DNA from 4 places in the Paenibacillus sp. 481 genome. Region 2 is predicted to be linked to each of the others. Evidence: riboswitches for the same ligand, from Rfam matches in the RefSeq annotation. Region 2 holds a riboswitch; each other region holds the start of a gene.

Region 1 (3,534 bases), 2.4 Mb from region 2:
CCAGCATCGGATATGTATGCTGCGGCGGAAGTTCGCCAGCATCACTTGGCTTATAAGCTTCCGATCGTCATTGACGCCCGAATGAAGCCTGGCTATCCCGACGAATTGACCCCACGTGAAGATATCGTGCAACTTGTAGACCAACGTTGGAAACAATACTTTCCGAATGGTCTAAGACGGGGGTGAGTCGATGCTACGTGTTTTATTCGGAGAAATTCCCCGTCAAGATGAGGGTGAGCTGAAGCAGGCAATGTCAGCGATGAATGGTTACTTGGACGAACTTCGTTCACGTATCGCTCAAGATGGCGACCCGAAGCATATCCGGCGTAAAGCCGAGATTATGACAGTCGGCCTCAAGACATCGTTAGATGAACTGGAGCAAAGTGTGTACGCATCCGGCAAGTATGCGGATGGGGTACACAAGCAATATGAAGTGGAAATGAATGAGGCAGAGTCGGACGATTATTATCGTCATGTTTACTATTACAAGAACGGTTTTATTCGTGTCTTCGCGGTGCTGGATAAGCTGGGCACATTATTGAATGATATATTGATGCTTGAAACGGAAAAGGTGAAGCACCATTTCTCTTATTTCACCGTGCTGCGGCAAATGCGCACGTTAGGTCAACAAGAGGCCTTGTACCAACAACTATCGGTCTTAAAAGAGCAGTATAGTACGCAATTGCAGCATTTGCGCAAGCGGCGCAACACCGAAGTGCACCACTTAAATGCGGAGATGCAGGATGATCTGTGGCAGCGTCATCGCAGCTTAACGGACAAAATTAAGCTGGAGGACATCCGAGCCAACGTACAAGATTTACGGGATGCGCTTACGATGGTATGCGCATCCATCGTTCTTGTGTTTGAACATTTGTTGCACGTGTCGCGGCCGTTTCATAAATAATCCAAATTTTGTTTTTTGAAAAATGATTGATTATTTCAGAAATAACGTTTATAATCACCTTAATTTCATATCGATTTTCTTATCGAGAGTGGCGGAGGGACAGGCCCTGTGAAGCCCGGCAACCGATTTTGCAAGTCCGGTAGTACAACGAATGCTGTTGTATACTTGCAAAATGTCAGGTGCTAAATCCTTCAGAACAGCAACGGTGTTGGTGTTCTGGCAGATAAGAAAGGGATAGTAACGAGCAACTGGTCATTCATAAACGAAACCGTGAAGTCGTCGCCCCCTTTTGGCATCTGCCATAAGGGGGCTTTTTGTATATTCGTTTTGTATATTCGTTTTCCATCATAACCGAAACTAATAACGTACACCGTGTACTCTAGATCACGCACAACAAGCAATATAAGCGTCACATGCGTGACAAGCAACAGAAGCAACACAACAGAAGAAACACAACAGAAGTAAAACACCATCAACATGAATCGCAACGAGATTAGAAGAGCAAGGAAGGTGACGAATCAATTGATTCGATTAGAGCATATTAGCAAATCCTATCAGGGTAAAGGCAAGGGAAAAGATGGCGGCTTGCTTGCCCTAAATGAAGTCAGCTTGCACGTAGAGCAGGGTGAAATTTACGGCATTATTGGACATTCGGGAGCAGGTAAAAGTACACTGCTACGCAGCATTAACTTATTGGAGACACCCACATCAGGCACGGTCCATGTAGATGGAGTTGAGTTAACGAAGCTAGGCAAGAATGAGCTTCAGCAGCAGCGTCGCAAGATCGGGATGATCTTTCAGCACTTTAATTTGTTGTCATCGGCAACGGTGTTTGACAATATTGCATTCCCGCTGCGTCTACAGCAGAACTCGTCCGAGCAAGTTAAGGCCAAGGTGGAGGACTTATTACGCCTCGTTGGTTTAGAGGATCACCGTGATAAATATCCGTCGCAACTGTCCGGCGGTCAAAAACAGCGCGTCGGCATCGCACGTGCATTGGCGAACGACCCGAAGGTGCTGCTCTGCGACGAAGCGACGTCAGCGCTTGATCCGCAGACGACGAATTCGATTTTGGAGCTGCTGCTCGACATTAATCGCAAATTTGGCATTACGATCGTGCTTATCACGCACGAAATGCACGTAATTCAAGCAATTTGCGACCGTGTCGGCGTTATCCACGGAGGTAAGATTGTGGAGCAAGGCAAAGTGGTGGATGTGTTCTTGAAACCACAGCATCCTGTAACGCGTGAGTTCATTATGGAGGAGCGTCATGATGCAGAATTGCAGCCATGGGCATCCTTTAAAGCTCAAGCTTCTGCGCATGCACGTGTCGTCAAAATCGACTATTTGGGTGATGTGACATACGAACCTGTGCTGCACCAAGTGCTAACCGCAGCGGGTATCACCTTTACCATTTTGCAAGGTACGATTTCACGAATGAAGGAAGTACCGTATGGCCAGCTCGTCGTGCGACTTGACGGCGAAGAAGCTTCGATGGTTGCGGCAATGAAGTCGCTCCAAGCGAAAGGCCTTGAAGTGGAGGTGCTGGCATAATGTTTTTCGGACTCGATTTTAGTTTAGTTCATTGGGATGAAGTGTTTGAGGCAACAGTAGATACGATGTCTATGCTCGGATTTTCAATGTTGTTCACAGTCATTATTGGTTTGCCACTCGGTGTTATTTTGTTTTTGGCGAGCAAGGGAAATGGAGCGACTTCCACAATTGGATACAGCATGTTATCGCTGATTGTCAATGTGCTGCGCTCTGTCCCGTTTGTCATTTTGATGATTGCAATTATTCCACTCACACGGATGCTCGTTGGTACTTCTGTCGGGGTTGAAGGAACGATTCCGCCGCTCGTGTTAGCGGCAGCGCCATTTTTTGCGCGACTTGTGGAAACGTCCTTGCGTGAAGTTGATCGTGGTGTCATCGAAGCGGCCCAAGCGATGGGTGCGACAACGTGGCAAATTGTACGTAAGGTGCTACTCCCAGAAGCGATGCCAGGTCTCATTGCAGGTACGACGATTACAGCTGTTACACTAGTGTCGTATACGGCAATGTCCGGCCTTATTGGTGGCGGTGGCCTAGGTGACTTAGCTATTCGTTACGGTTATCACCGCTATGAGTTCGAAGTTATGGTCGTGTCCATTATCGTACTTGTGCTGATGGTTCAAGTGCTGCAATGGATCGGGGACGCATTTGTACGTAAGTATACGCGTAAGTAAGCGTCGTTTAATACGGAAGCTAGCTCTTAGGAGCTTCAAATAGCACAAAAGGCACAAATAGTTCAAATAGCTCAATTACTTCATTACTTCATTTAGTTCGTGTCATACGAAATTGCAGGTACCATATGCACAAATCATGATTCGCTATATTCGAAAGGGGTAGGAATTAACATGAAAAAATGGACTTTTGTATTGACGCTCGTCACTTTGATCGGACTGCTTGCAGCTTGTGGCAGTAAACCTGAAGCAGGAACAGAGCCTGGCAAAGACGCGGCTTCCGGTTCCGCAGGTGCAACAACGAAGCTTGTCGTTGGCGCTTCACCTATTCCACATGCTGAAATTTTGAAGCATATTGCTCCTAAATTGAAGGAGCAGGGCGTGGAATTGGAAGTTAAAGAATATACG
Region 2 (3,534 bases):
CACGCTTAAATTGATTCATATACGTAATCGTCTGAAACACATTCAAATCAATTTCGCCATCATGCAGCGCTTTGTTCGGTTGGACATAATCGTTGAACTTGATAAGCTCTACTTTAATGTTGTCAGCATCCAGCTTTTTTTGCACAATTGTCCACAAATCAATTTCGTCCCCGTTAACTCCGACCTTCACAACTCGCTGGTCGCTGCTCGCTTTACTTCCACAACCTGTTACCACACTTAGCAAAAATAGTGCTGCAAATACTGCCGCAAAAATAGTACGTTTCTTCATCCTCTTCTCCTCCTAATTGTACGTGATAATGCGTTGCCTGCGCTTTGGATCAACTGGACAAGCACAACGAGCAGGACAACCGTAACTACAATGACTTCCGTTTCAAACCGTTGATACCCATACGTGATCGCTAAATCACCGATGCCTCCTGCGCCGACCGCACCGGCGGCCGCACTTGCACCGATCAGACCGATCGTCGCTGTCGTAAACGCTAATATTAATGACGGGACCGCTTCAGGAATCATGAAGCGCCACACGATTTGCACTTTTGTCGCCCCCATCGCATGGGCAGATTCGATAACACCCTTGTCCACTTCCAATAGAGCAGCTTCGATTAAGCGAGCTAAATAGGGACCCGTGTATATAGACAGTGGCACAATTGCTGCCGCTACGCCGATCGACGTTCCGGTAAGCAACCGAGTCAATGGGATGATCGCAACAAGTAAAATAATAAACGGCACCGAACGCGCAATATTGATCACAATATTGAGCACATGAAACACGAAATAGTTCGCCCAAATCCCACCAGGCCGCGATATGACTAAAATAATGCCGAGCGGCAAGCCGATTAACGAGCCAAACAAAAGCGATCCAAGTACGGTATAGAACGTTTCTTCACAAGCCTGCCAAAATTGCGGCAATATAAGCTCCCAACTCAAATTCATACGGCTACCTCCTTAATCTCTACGCCTTCACGCTCAATAAACGCTAACGTTTTGTCGCGCTCACTCGCCGCACCCTCTAAAGCAACAATGAGATTGCCGTACGGTTGCGATTGTAGTTCAATGATCGAGCCGTATAAAATGTTTAAGCGTATATCAAATTGTCTAGATACTTCGCTCAGTAATGGCTTGGCTGTTTTGTCTCCCCTAAAAATAAAGCGGTATAACTTTTGGTTCAACAAATGTTTGCTGTATGACGCTGGATAATCGTGCTGAAGCACCGTATTAACGAAATTTTTCGTCACCGCATGCTCCGCATTTGTAAATACTTCATACACAGATCCTTGCTCAACAATCATGCCATCTTCCATTACGGCAACCTTGCTACACAAATCTCGGATCACACTCATCTCGTGTGTAATGAGAACAATCGTAATACCATACTTGCGATTAATTCGCTTAAGCAGCTCCAAAATCGTCGCTGTCGTTTCAGGATCAAGTGACGATGTTGCTTCGTCACACAACAGAATGTCAGGATCGGTAACAAGCGCTCGCGCAATCCCTACCCGCTGTTTTTGCCCACCGGACAATTGCCCTGGATATACATCCTCTTTACCGGTCAAACCAACAAAATCAAGAATCTCTTTCACTTTCGCTTGGACTTGTTGCTTAGACTGTCCATCCAAATAAAGTGGCATTGCGACATTGTCATATACGGTTTTGGCCGATAGTAGATTAAAGTGCTGAAAAATCATACCAATCTTTTTACGACATTGCCTCAACTCCTTCTCATTTAAAGTAGCAATATCCACTTTGTTAATGAGTACAGCGCCTTCTGTCGGCACTTCTAGCTTGTTAATACAACGCAGCAACGTACTTTTACCCGCTCCTGAGAAGCCAATAATACCAAAAATGTCTCCTCTCTCGATGTGCAACTGAATATCTTTCAGTGCATGTGTAACTGTTGCTCCGGTAAACACTTTTGAAACTTGCTTAATCTCAATCAACGGGCATCCCTCCGAAAAAAAATAGAGCTCTTTTCGCCTAGACGAAAAGAGCTCCTTGACATCATGTTGCATAACATCCATAACATCAGTTCAGCACTTATCTGTCAGGCATTCACCTGCTGGAATTGGCACAGTTCTATAAAAAACATATAGAACCGCTGCCGAGGTATCGTAGGGCCAGTCCCTCCACCTCTCTAGATAAGAAACATTGATATTAAATTATAGTATTATAATAGGAATTGTATGCTTTGATGTCAATCTTTTTTTTCAGACACGTTTTTTGAACATTATTTTTGCGTCCAGAGAGCAGGCACTGCTACTGGGTTCCCACCGTTTGCAGACGTGTGTGCTTGCAGAGCTTGATAGGTCTTATTCTCAAATGAAACGATATCATTCACGTTATAAGCTTTATCCGCTTGCCATGCCGGAACAGCTGGCTGTGCAGTGACTTTCACCGTCAAAGCAGTGCTTCCTGGGGAAACATTCTGCGTGGCGTCTTTCACTTTGACCGTAAAATTGTACGATTGCTCAGCTTGTAAGCCATTCACTTTGAACGTTTTGGTTGTTGATGTTCCAGCTAATACGTTGCCGTTGTAAATGTCATACGAAGTTACAACTTTATTCGTATTAGGATCATTCCAAGTCAACGTAACCGAACCGTATGTTTGCTCTGTTACCGATAAGTTAGTCGGTGCCAACAACGCAGCTACCGGCTCTTCGTTTGCACTTGCTGTTAATGCAGCATTACTGCCCGTTACAACGAGTGCAAATGGCTGTGTCAAGCGTGGTACGTTGTACGCTTTCACTTTGATTGTGTACGTACCTGCACCAGCAGTGTTGAAATACACGTTCTCAACATTGTTTGCTCTGTCAAATGAAGCACACGTTGTGGCTGCTGTGTTGCTGGCAAAGCAGTTGCCTTTGAACACTTGACCAGTTGGGGACGTTACTTCCAAGTCCAAGTCATTGACTAACGCTTTAGAAGTTGACACAGCAGCTTGATAATCGGTCCATACTGTGGAAATTTTGAGTGGTTGACCGCTTCCAACCGTAACTTTGTACGTTTTTACCTCTCCTGTACGGAGACCCGCAGTCTGATCAACGTGTTGAGCTTGAAGTCCGTTTTCAGGATACAGCGACGATTGAAGATTTACACGTCCCCAACCTGTTTCACGGCTGCCCCAACCGTAGCCGATATCTTTAGCGCCATTGATTAATGTCGCTTTTACTAATGCAGCGGATGGTTCGATGCGTTTAACGGAATTGAAATATTCACGAACGATTGCGGTTGCACCTGCTACAGCTGGTGTAGCCATTGAAGTTCCGGATAAGGTTGCGTAAAACTCGTTAGGATTGCCGACTAAGGAGGAGATTGAGGATCTAGGTGAGACGATGGATGTACCTGTAACGACTACGTCGGGCTTAACACGTCCATCGAACGTAAAGCCGCGGCTGGAGTATGAAGCGACTTGATTCGGGTTCGTTTTAGCCAAACTTCCGACAGTAATTGAATTTTTCGCTGTACCTGGAGTAGCTACCGAGTTATTGCCCCAGCTGCCTGAATTACCAGCAGCGA
Region 3 (3,534 bases), 900 kb from region 2:
TAGACTGGGTGCAGGCTGCAGTGACGGAAGCAGAGTTTGCGAAGTGGATCTATGAGCAAGAAGAAGATAAGCAAGCCGCGGAATTGTTGAAAATAACCGAGCGTCGTCGTTTGCTCGAAGGGGTTCAACTTGGTGAGCGCATTGAGCAATTGATGACACGCTTACAGGTAGACAGACGGGAGATTATTGTACGCATAGAAGCGATGGAGCAAGAAGGATTCAATATGCAGGAGCTTATTGAGCGGGAGCTCGTTGATTTGCCGCAGGATGAGCGTTCTGCTATAGAGCATGCTTTGTCCGATTTGGGTGATAAATATTTGCGGCCTGTACTTGTGCGAGCTTATGGAGAGATGGCATTAGAGAAGCCTATGGTGGAGTTGCAGCCGATATACGAGCGGATTCGCCTGTTGCGGCTAGTGCGTCGCGAGCACAATGGGCAAAGCGAGAAGAGCGAGCAGGGCGGTGATGCCAGAAAAATTGCATAAGGGAAGATAGCGTACAAATGGTATACATACAGAACGGATTCGTTCAGGTAGGTTAAACGCCAATCAGGTGAGCGATGGCTTCTAGGATTATGAAAAGCCCGCTGTCCCCGTATGAGTAGGGAGCAGCGGGCATAATAGGAACCGTTGTAACAACGTTATAGCCAATCTTTTTTGCGGAACAAATAAAACATAAACCCACCAAGAAGAAACATAAAGCCGATTGCAAATACAGATCCGTATTTCGTATCCATAAAAGGAATATAATCAAAGTTCATCCCATAAATACCTGTGATAAACGTAAGTGGCATAAAAATAGTCGTCATCGCTGTAAATACACGCATAATTTCGTTGGCACGATTTGCAATGCTCAATTGATACGATTCACGCAAGTTCCCCATCAAATCGCGAAACGTTTCAAACGTTTCAGTTACTTTGACAGCATTTTCATATATATCGCGAAAATATTTTTGCAGGTCGTCGTCAATAAGGCGCAAATCTTTGCGATATAGCACAGTTAGCACTTCTTTTTGTGGACCGAGCCCTTTTTTCAACCATAAAATTTCGCTGCGCAAGCTAATAATTTCGTTCAAGTGCGATTTCTTAGCATTAACGAGCATTTCTTCTTCCAGATTGTCGATTTTGGCCTCGATGCGGTCTGCTACCGTAAAGTAGTTATCGACAACTAAGTCAATGAGCAAATAGAGCATCCGGTCTGGCGTACATACCTCTTGCTCCCACAGTAGGGGCTTGACCGTGCGCAGTTCGTTAATTTTTTGCTGGGTTACCGTTATTAAATAATGCTTGCCTAAAAAAGTGTTCAACGTGCGTAGAAAAATTTCTTCATCGTCAAAGCGAATGCTGTTTACCACAATAAAATAGTGGCCTTCATAAATTTCAATTTTCGGGCGTTGCTCTTCTTCATTCAAGCAATCCTCTACTGCTAGGTCGTGAATAGAGAAGAGTTGCTGTAGAACAACAAGGTCTTCGATGTCTGCATCAATCCAATAAAAGCCTTCTTCTGGCGGCTTCAATGTTGTTTCGATGTCATCAATTGGCGTGAATACGCCTTGATTGACCAGACGAATTTTCATTGCAAATCACTCCTTCGGTCTGATTCGTGTTTCAGCACGAGAACAGACGTCATCGTCAAAGTAGACGATTCGATCGAGGTTGCAACGTCGTCGGTGCACTAAGCGCAGTCCGCTCTTATCTTATAGCCAAATGTTCGGTTGGCAAATAGGTCAGCATAAAGCAATCCATGCAGCCAAGACGCGCAAGTGATCGAATCATCCTATTCAGTTGTCCGTTAACGCCGTCTCTCGGTCTGGGATCGCCATCCATCCGAACTTCACCTCATATCATTAAAATAAGGTTGTGCAAATAAGCACTTGTCTAGTATAATCCGTCGCTTCCATGCTTTCAAGGTTTTCCCTACAACGTATGCCAACGGTAAAAGATGGTGAATTTCCTCTTGACGAGCGACTCGACTTGCATTAAATTATTACCAAGTGCAACATATGCACGGCAGTTACAATTGAATATGAGTTGCAATCTTATCAAGAGTAGGTGGAGGGACAAGCCCGATGACACCCGGCAACCGGCGTTAATGACGCGGCGCTCATAGAGCGCAAGCAGCCATTTTCATAACGCACGGTGCTAATTCTTGCAGGAACGGTATGCCCGTTGCTGAGAGATGAGAGAGGCGCATATGTTTATTTTTTAACGCGAAACCTTTCTCGAATGCCGGGGAAGGTTTTTTTTGTAACCTCCTACCTGAATGTCATCATTTAACAATAAACTCGAACCCTACGAAGGAGGAGCGTCACATGCCGATTAAAATACCCGATCATTTGCCGGCGAAAGAAGTTTTAACACAGGAGAACATATTTGTGATGGATGAAACGCGTGCTTACCAGCAAGACATTCGTCCGTTAAAAATTATTATTCTGAATTTGATGCCAGCGAAAGAGACTACGGAGACTCAATTGTTGCGCTTAATCGGAAATACGCCGCTGCAAGTAGATGTGACGCTGCTTCATCCAGCTACACATACTTCTAAAAATACGTCAGCTGAGCATTTATCCAGTTTCTATAAAACGTTTGAAGATATACAGGATCAAAGGTTCGATGGTCTTATTATTACAGGAGCGCCGGTAGAGCAAATGGAATTTGAAGAAGTGAACTACTGGAGTGAGTTATGCCATATTATGGAATGGTCGAAAAAGAAAGTCACGTCCACGTTCCATATTTGTTGGGCTGCTCAAGCAGGATTGTATTATCACTTCGGTGTGCCTAAATATTCGTTGGATCACAAAATATTCGGTGTGTTTCCACACGAGCTGAAAAAAGAAAATGTACAGTTAACTCGCGGATTCGATGAAATGTTTCTTGTCCCACAGTCCCGTCACACTGAATTCCGACAAGAAGATATTGATAAGGTAGCGGAGTTAGAAGTGCTCTCTGCATCGGAAGAATCGGGCGTATATTTAGTTGCTTCAAGAGATGGCAAGCAAATATTCGTAACGGGACATTCCGAATACGATGCCTGTACGTTGCAATGGGAATACGACCGCGATGTTGAAAAAGGAATGGCCATGGATCTGCCGAAAAATTATTTTCCGGGAAATGATCCGACAAAAAGACCGTTTTCGACATGGCGTGCGCATGCGAATTTGTTGTTCTCCAACTGGCTGAACTACTACGTATATCAAGAAACGCCATTTGAATTAGACTATGCTGCTGCTAACAAGGAAGGGGTTATCACACAATGATCGAGCGCGACGAGACAAAATATCGGTTGGAGAGCCGCTTGGCTCAAATCGGTTCTATTCAAGAGCCGAACACAGGTGCAGTCAATTTTCCGATCTACCAGTCAACAGCTTTTCGTCATCCACGGCTTGGGCAAAGTACAGGATTTGATTACATCCGTACGAAAAACCCGACGCGGCAGGTGCTAGAAGACGCGGCTGCTGCTTTGGAGAGCGGTGATGCCGGCTTTGCGTGTAGCAGCGGGATGGCTGCGTTGCAGACTATATTCACCTTGTTCAGT
Region 4 (3,534 bases), 1.1 Mb from region 2:
GAATTGCTGCCGCAGCCTGCGAGCAGACCAATGGATAAAATGATGGAAAGGATCGTTGCGAATTTTTTCATATGAATATACCTCCGTCTAGTTGTGATGGTGAATGGAACCGATTTCCTTAGCGTTTATCTACTTTCTTAGCGATGAAATCCCCGCCGTACTGAATCAATTGAACTAAGCAGACAAGAACAACGACAGTCGTTAACATCACCGTGTTATCATAGCGATAATAACCGAAGCGAATGGCTAAATCTCCAATTCCGCCGCCGCCGACTGTACCTGCCATTGCGGAATACGCAACTAAGCTAATGGCCGTAATCGTAATGCCCTGGATAATGCCAGGCTTTGCTTCAGGGAGTAGCACGTCTTTAATGATCATCCATGGCTTCGCGCCAACTGCGACTGCGGCTTCAATGACGCCTTTGTCGATTTCGCGCAATGCCGTTTCAACTAAGCGGGCGAAAAAGGGTATTGCCGCAATGGATAAGGACACAGAAGCTGCTGTTGGGCCAATCGTAGTGCCTGTAATCAGCTTTGTTAAAGGTAACAGCGTAACGAGCAAAATAATAAATGGAATCGAACGTACAAGATTGACGATAAAGCCGAGCACATTTTTGGTAGGCGTATGCTCAAGGAAAAGGCCTTTATCTGTAATAAACAATAGAATACCAATTGGAAGTCCGACGATTAAGGAGGCGGCCAGCGAAATACCAACCATATAAATCGTCTGTAAAAAAGCTTTGTTCAGGTCAGGCAGTAGCTGAATTAGAGAATCAATGAGCATGATGTATCAACTCCAGTCGGTGGGTTCTCTCTGCAATATAAGCGATAGCCCGCTTAACTTCTGCGTCGTCTCCGATTAGCTCTAAAATAAGAATGCCAAGCGGATTGTCTTGTATGTAATCGATCTTGCCGTGCAAAATGTTGCCTTTTACTTGAAACGATTGCAGCATATCGGTAATGACTGCTTCCTCCGCCTGCGGGGCAACGAAATGAATTTTGACGATGGCCCCTTTGCGCTGCTGTAGTAGTCGCTCTGGCAGCTCGAATTGAAATAGCGTGCTCAAAAACGTTTTCGTCGTCGGATGCTTCGGATCGGCGAACACCTCGTACACATTTCCTTCTTCGATGACATCGCCGTTTTGCATCACAGCCATCCGATCACAAATGTCTTTCACGACTTCCATTTCGTGCGTAATCAGGACGATCGTGAGCTGGAGCTCGCGATTAATTTTTTTTAAGAGCTGCAAAATGGACTGGGTCGTCTCGGGATCAAGGGCCGACGTCGCTTCATCGCACAGCAAGACATGTGGTTCATTGGCTAGGGCGCGGGCGATACCTACGCGTTGTTTTTGCCCGCCACTCAATTGTGAAGGGTACACGTCACTTTTGTCAGACAAGCCAACCATTTTGAGCAGTTCTGGCACACGGGCTTGAATTTCGGCAGTCGACTTTCCGTTTGCTTTCAGCGCGAACGCAATATTTTCATAGACCGTCTTGGAACGGATCAGATGAAAATGTTGAAAAATCATCCCGATTTTGAGGCGGGCTTGGCGAAGCCCTTCACCGTTTAAGCGGGTTAGATCAATGCCATCGACAATGATTTTTCCTGACGTAGGCTCTTCCAACAAGTTGATGCAGCGTAGCAGAGAGCTTTTTCCTGCACCACTGCGTCCGATAATGCCGAAGATTTCGCCTTTGTTTATCGTTAGCGACACGTTATTGACGCCAATAACGGTAGACGTTGCGGTCTTGTATTCCTTTACCAGATGTTGAATCTCGATCATCTCGCTCACTCCCCCTAGTTGTTAGTCTGGTAAAAAGACTATTAAACATAAAAAAGCCTCTTTCACATTCCGAAAGAGGCTTCATTCGTATCGTAATCGAACGACTTATCTTTCAGAACGTGGAACACATTCTGTAGGATTTAGCACCGTTTACTCTATGGTAAGGTTGCCGGACGTCAACGGGCCTATTCCCTCAGTCACTCTTGATAAGAAATGATTCAATTTTTTTGTTGTGACCAATCATATACACGAAAGATATTTTTGTCAATTATATTTTTTATTTATACTTTGGCAAAATAGCTCATAATCGTATGCGCCGCTTGCTTGTAGCCGCCAGCTTGGCGCAATGATTCGCCAATAACATGGGCCTGCTGCTTATAGGAAGGGTTGTTCAACACTTCTAGTAAGGCGGCTCTAAGTGTTTCAGGAGAGAGCTTGTTTTTATCAACGACAACGCCTGCTCCAAGCTCCTGAACTCGGTTTGCTACAAGCGGTTGATCGGATGTTAACGGGATTGTAACGAGGGGCACATTATAATACAAAGCCTCGCTCGTACTGTTCATGCCGGCGTGTGTAATAAACACATCTGCACGCTGTAGCACTTCCAATTGAGGAACAAAAGGTTCCACGATAAAGTTGTCAGGAATCAAATCGGCAATAGGCGCCATATCCGTATATTTGCCTGATGACAGCACGAATTGAATCGGCATATCTCGAAATGTTGTAAAGCAAAGTTTATAGAAATCTATATTTTGGCTCAGGATGGACCCTAGTGAAATGAACACGATCGGTTTATGTAGGTCTTGAAGTTGATGGATTGGGAAAGAAGGTGCATCATGGCGTGGTACAACAGATGGGCCGACAAAATTAAAGCTATCATCCAACTGTTCGACCTGTGGTTGAAAATAACGGCTTGTATAAACCATTTTCAGTCGCCCAACATGGCGTGTAATTTCCTCAATAGTAGGAACAGGCAGATTAAACTGATTGGCTAATTTTTGAGCCACTTCCATCGTACTCGCGTATAGTTGTTCAACATCAATAGGAGTAGCTGTAGCAGCATATTTGTCATCTGTGGCAACTTCCTCCTGCGTCTCTTCCCCTGATCCTAGAGGTTCAACAAAAGCGAACGAAGCGATGGAGCATACGGCTGGAAGTTGAAGCTTTTCTGCTAATATAGTGCCACCCCAACCCATTAAGGAGTCAAAAATTAAATAATCATAGGAGCCGTCCTGCGTCACTTTCAGCACTTCGGGAATGATCGGCTCAATAATGCCGCGAACCATAAAATTAGCAAATTGATACGGGTGCTGATACTCTGTGGGCTTTATGGATGGGTCGTCAGTGAAAGAATGGATATCAAACGGATAAGAGATAAATTGTGCTCCCGTACGTTCGATTTTGGCACGATATTGTTCTGCACACACATAAATGACTTCCTCACCGTTGTCGATCAGTTGCTTGACTAAACCTAGTGTTGGATTAACATGTCCTTCGGCAGGGGTAATAACAAGTAAGGCACGAGCCAATCTAAACACCTCCATCATGTTTATGGTCAGTACAGGTATATTATAGCAATTACATAGGCCTTGTTCATGAATATATCATGAAGTTTATAGACCGATATGTTTCCTTTTTGCTAAGATATGAACATATGTGGACGTATAAAAGCATGACATGACTGACGTAAATATGGAGTGTGGTCAAATGAGTATATACGATTTCGAAGTAACACAAACGAACGGTA

Evidence for each region. Region 2 has a riboswitch for S-adenosylmethionine ahead of KIK04_RS20760 (methionine ABC transporter ATP-binding protein). Riboswitches for the same ligand answer to the same signal wherever they lie in the genome.
Region 1: linked by a shared signal. The riboswitch ahead of KIK04_RS05830 (methionine ABC transporter ATP-binding protein) and the one ahead of KIK04_RS20760 (methionine ABC transporter ATP-binding protein) in region 2 are both predicted to bind S-adenosylmethionine.
Region 3: linked by a shared signal. The riboswitch ahead of metA (homoserine O-acetyltransferase MetA) and the one ahead of KIK04_RS20760 (methionine ABC transporter ATP-binding protein) in region 2 are both predicted to bind S-adenosylmethionine.
Region 4: linked by a shared signal. The riboswitch ahead of KIK04_RS16145 (methionine ABC transporter ATP-binding protein) and the one ahead of KIK04_RS20760 (methionine ABC transporter ATP-binding protein) in region 2 are both predicted to bind S-adenosylmethionine.

What each region holds. Positions count from the first base shown of each region.
Region 1 is NZ_CP075175.1:1,368,137-1,371,670, reverse strand. Features, by position in the region: gene KIK04_RS05845 (UbiD family decarboxylase) at 1-186, shown strand, start outside; gene KIK04_RS05840 (Cthe_2314 family HEPN domain-containing protein) at 191-904, shown strand; SAM riboswitch class I at 981-1,134, shown strand; gene KIK04_RS05835 (hypothetical protein) at 1,096-1,344, opposite strand; gene KIK04_RS05830 (methionine ABC transporter ATP-binding protein) at 1,427-2,458, shown strand; gene KIK04_RS05825 (methionine ABC transporter permease) at 2,458-3,129, shown strand; gene KIK04_RS05820 (MetQ/NlpA family ABC transporter substrate-binding protein) at 3,301-3,534, shown strand, end outside.
Region 2 is NZ_CP075175.1:4,708,077-4,711,610, reverse strand. Features, by position in the region: gene KIK04_RS20770 (MetQ/NlpA family ABC transporter substrate-binding protein) at 1-289, opposite strand, end outside; gene KIK04_RS20765 (methionine ABC transporter permease) at 286-954, opposite strand; gene KIK04_RS20760 (methionine ABC transporter ATP-binding protein) at 951-1,958, opposite strand; SAM riboswitch class I at 2,053-2,163, opposite strand; gene KIK04_RS20755 (S8 family serine peptidase) at 2,246-3,534, opposite strand, start outside.
Region 3 is NZ_CP075175.1:3,810,645-3,814,178, forward strand. Features, by position in the region: gene KIK04_RS16785 (HRDC domain-containing protein) at 1-485, shown strand, start outside; gene corA (magnesium/cobalt transporter CorA) at 641-1,576, opposite strand; gene KIK04_RS24225 (hypothetical protein) at 1,692-1,826, opposite strand; SAM riboswitch class I at 2,036-2,185, shown strand; gene metA (homoserine O-acetyltransferase MetA) at 2,312-3,256, shown strand; gene KIK04_RS16800 (aminotransferase class I/II-fold pyridoxal phosphate-dependent enzyme) at 3,253-3,534, shown strand, end outside.
Region 4 is NZ_CP075175.1:3,652,816-3,656,349, forward strand. Features, by position in the region: gene KIK04_RS16135 (MetQ/NlpA family ABC transporter substrate-binding protein) at 1-71, opposite strand, end outside; gene KIK04_RS16140 (methionine ABC transporter permease) at 119-784, opposite strand; gene KIK04_RS16145 (methionine ABC transporter ATP-binding protein) at 774-1,787, opposite strand; SAM riboswitch class I at 1,890-2,000, opposite strand; gene KIK04_RS16150 (macrolide family glycosyltransferase) at 2,069-3,316, opposite strand; gene KIK04_RS16155 (glutathione peroxidase) at 3,495-3,534, shown strand, end outside.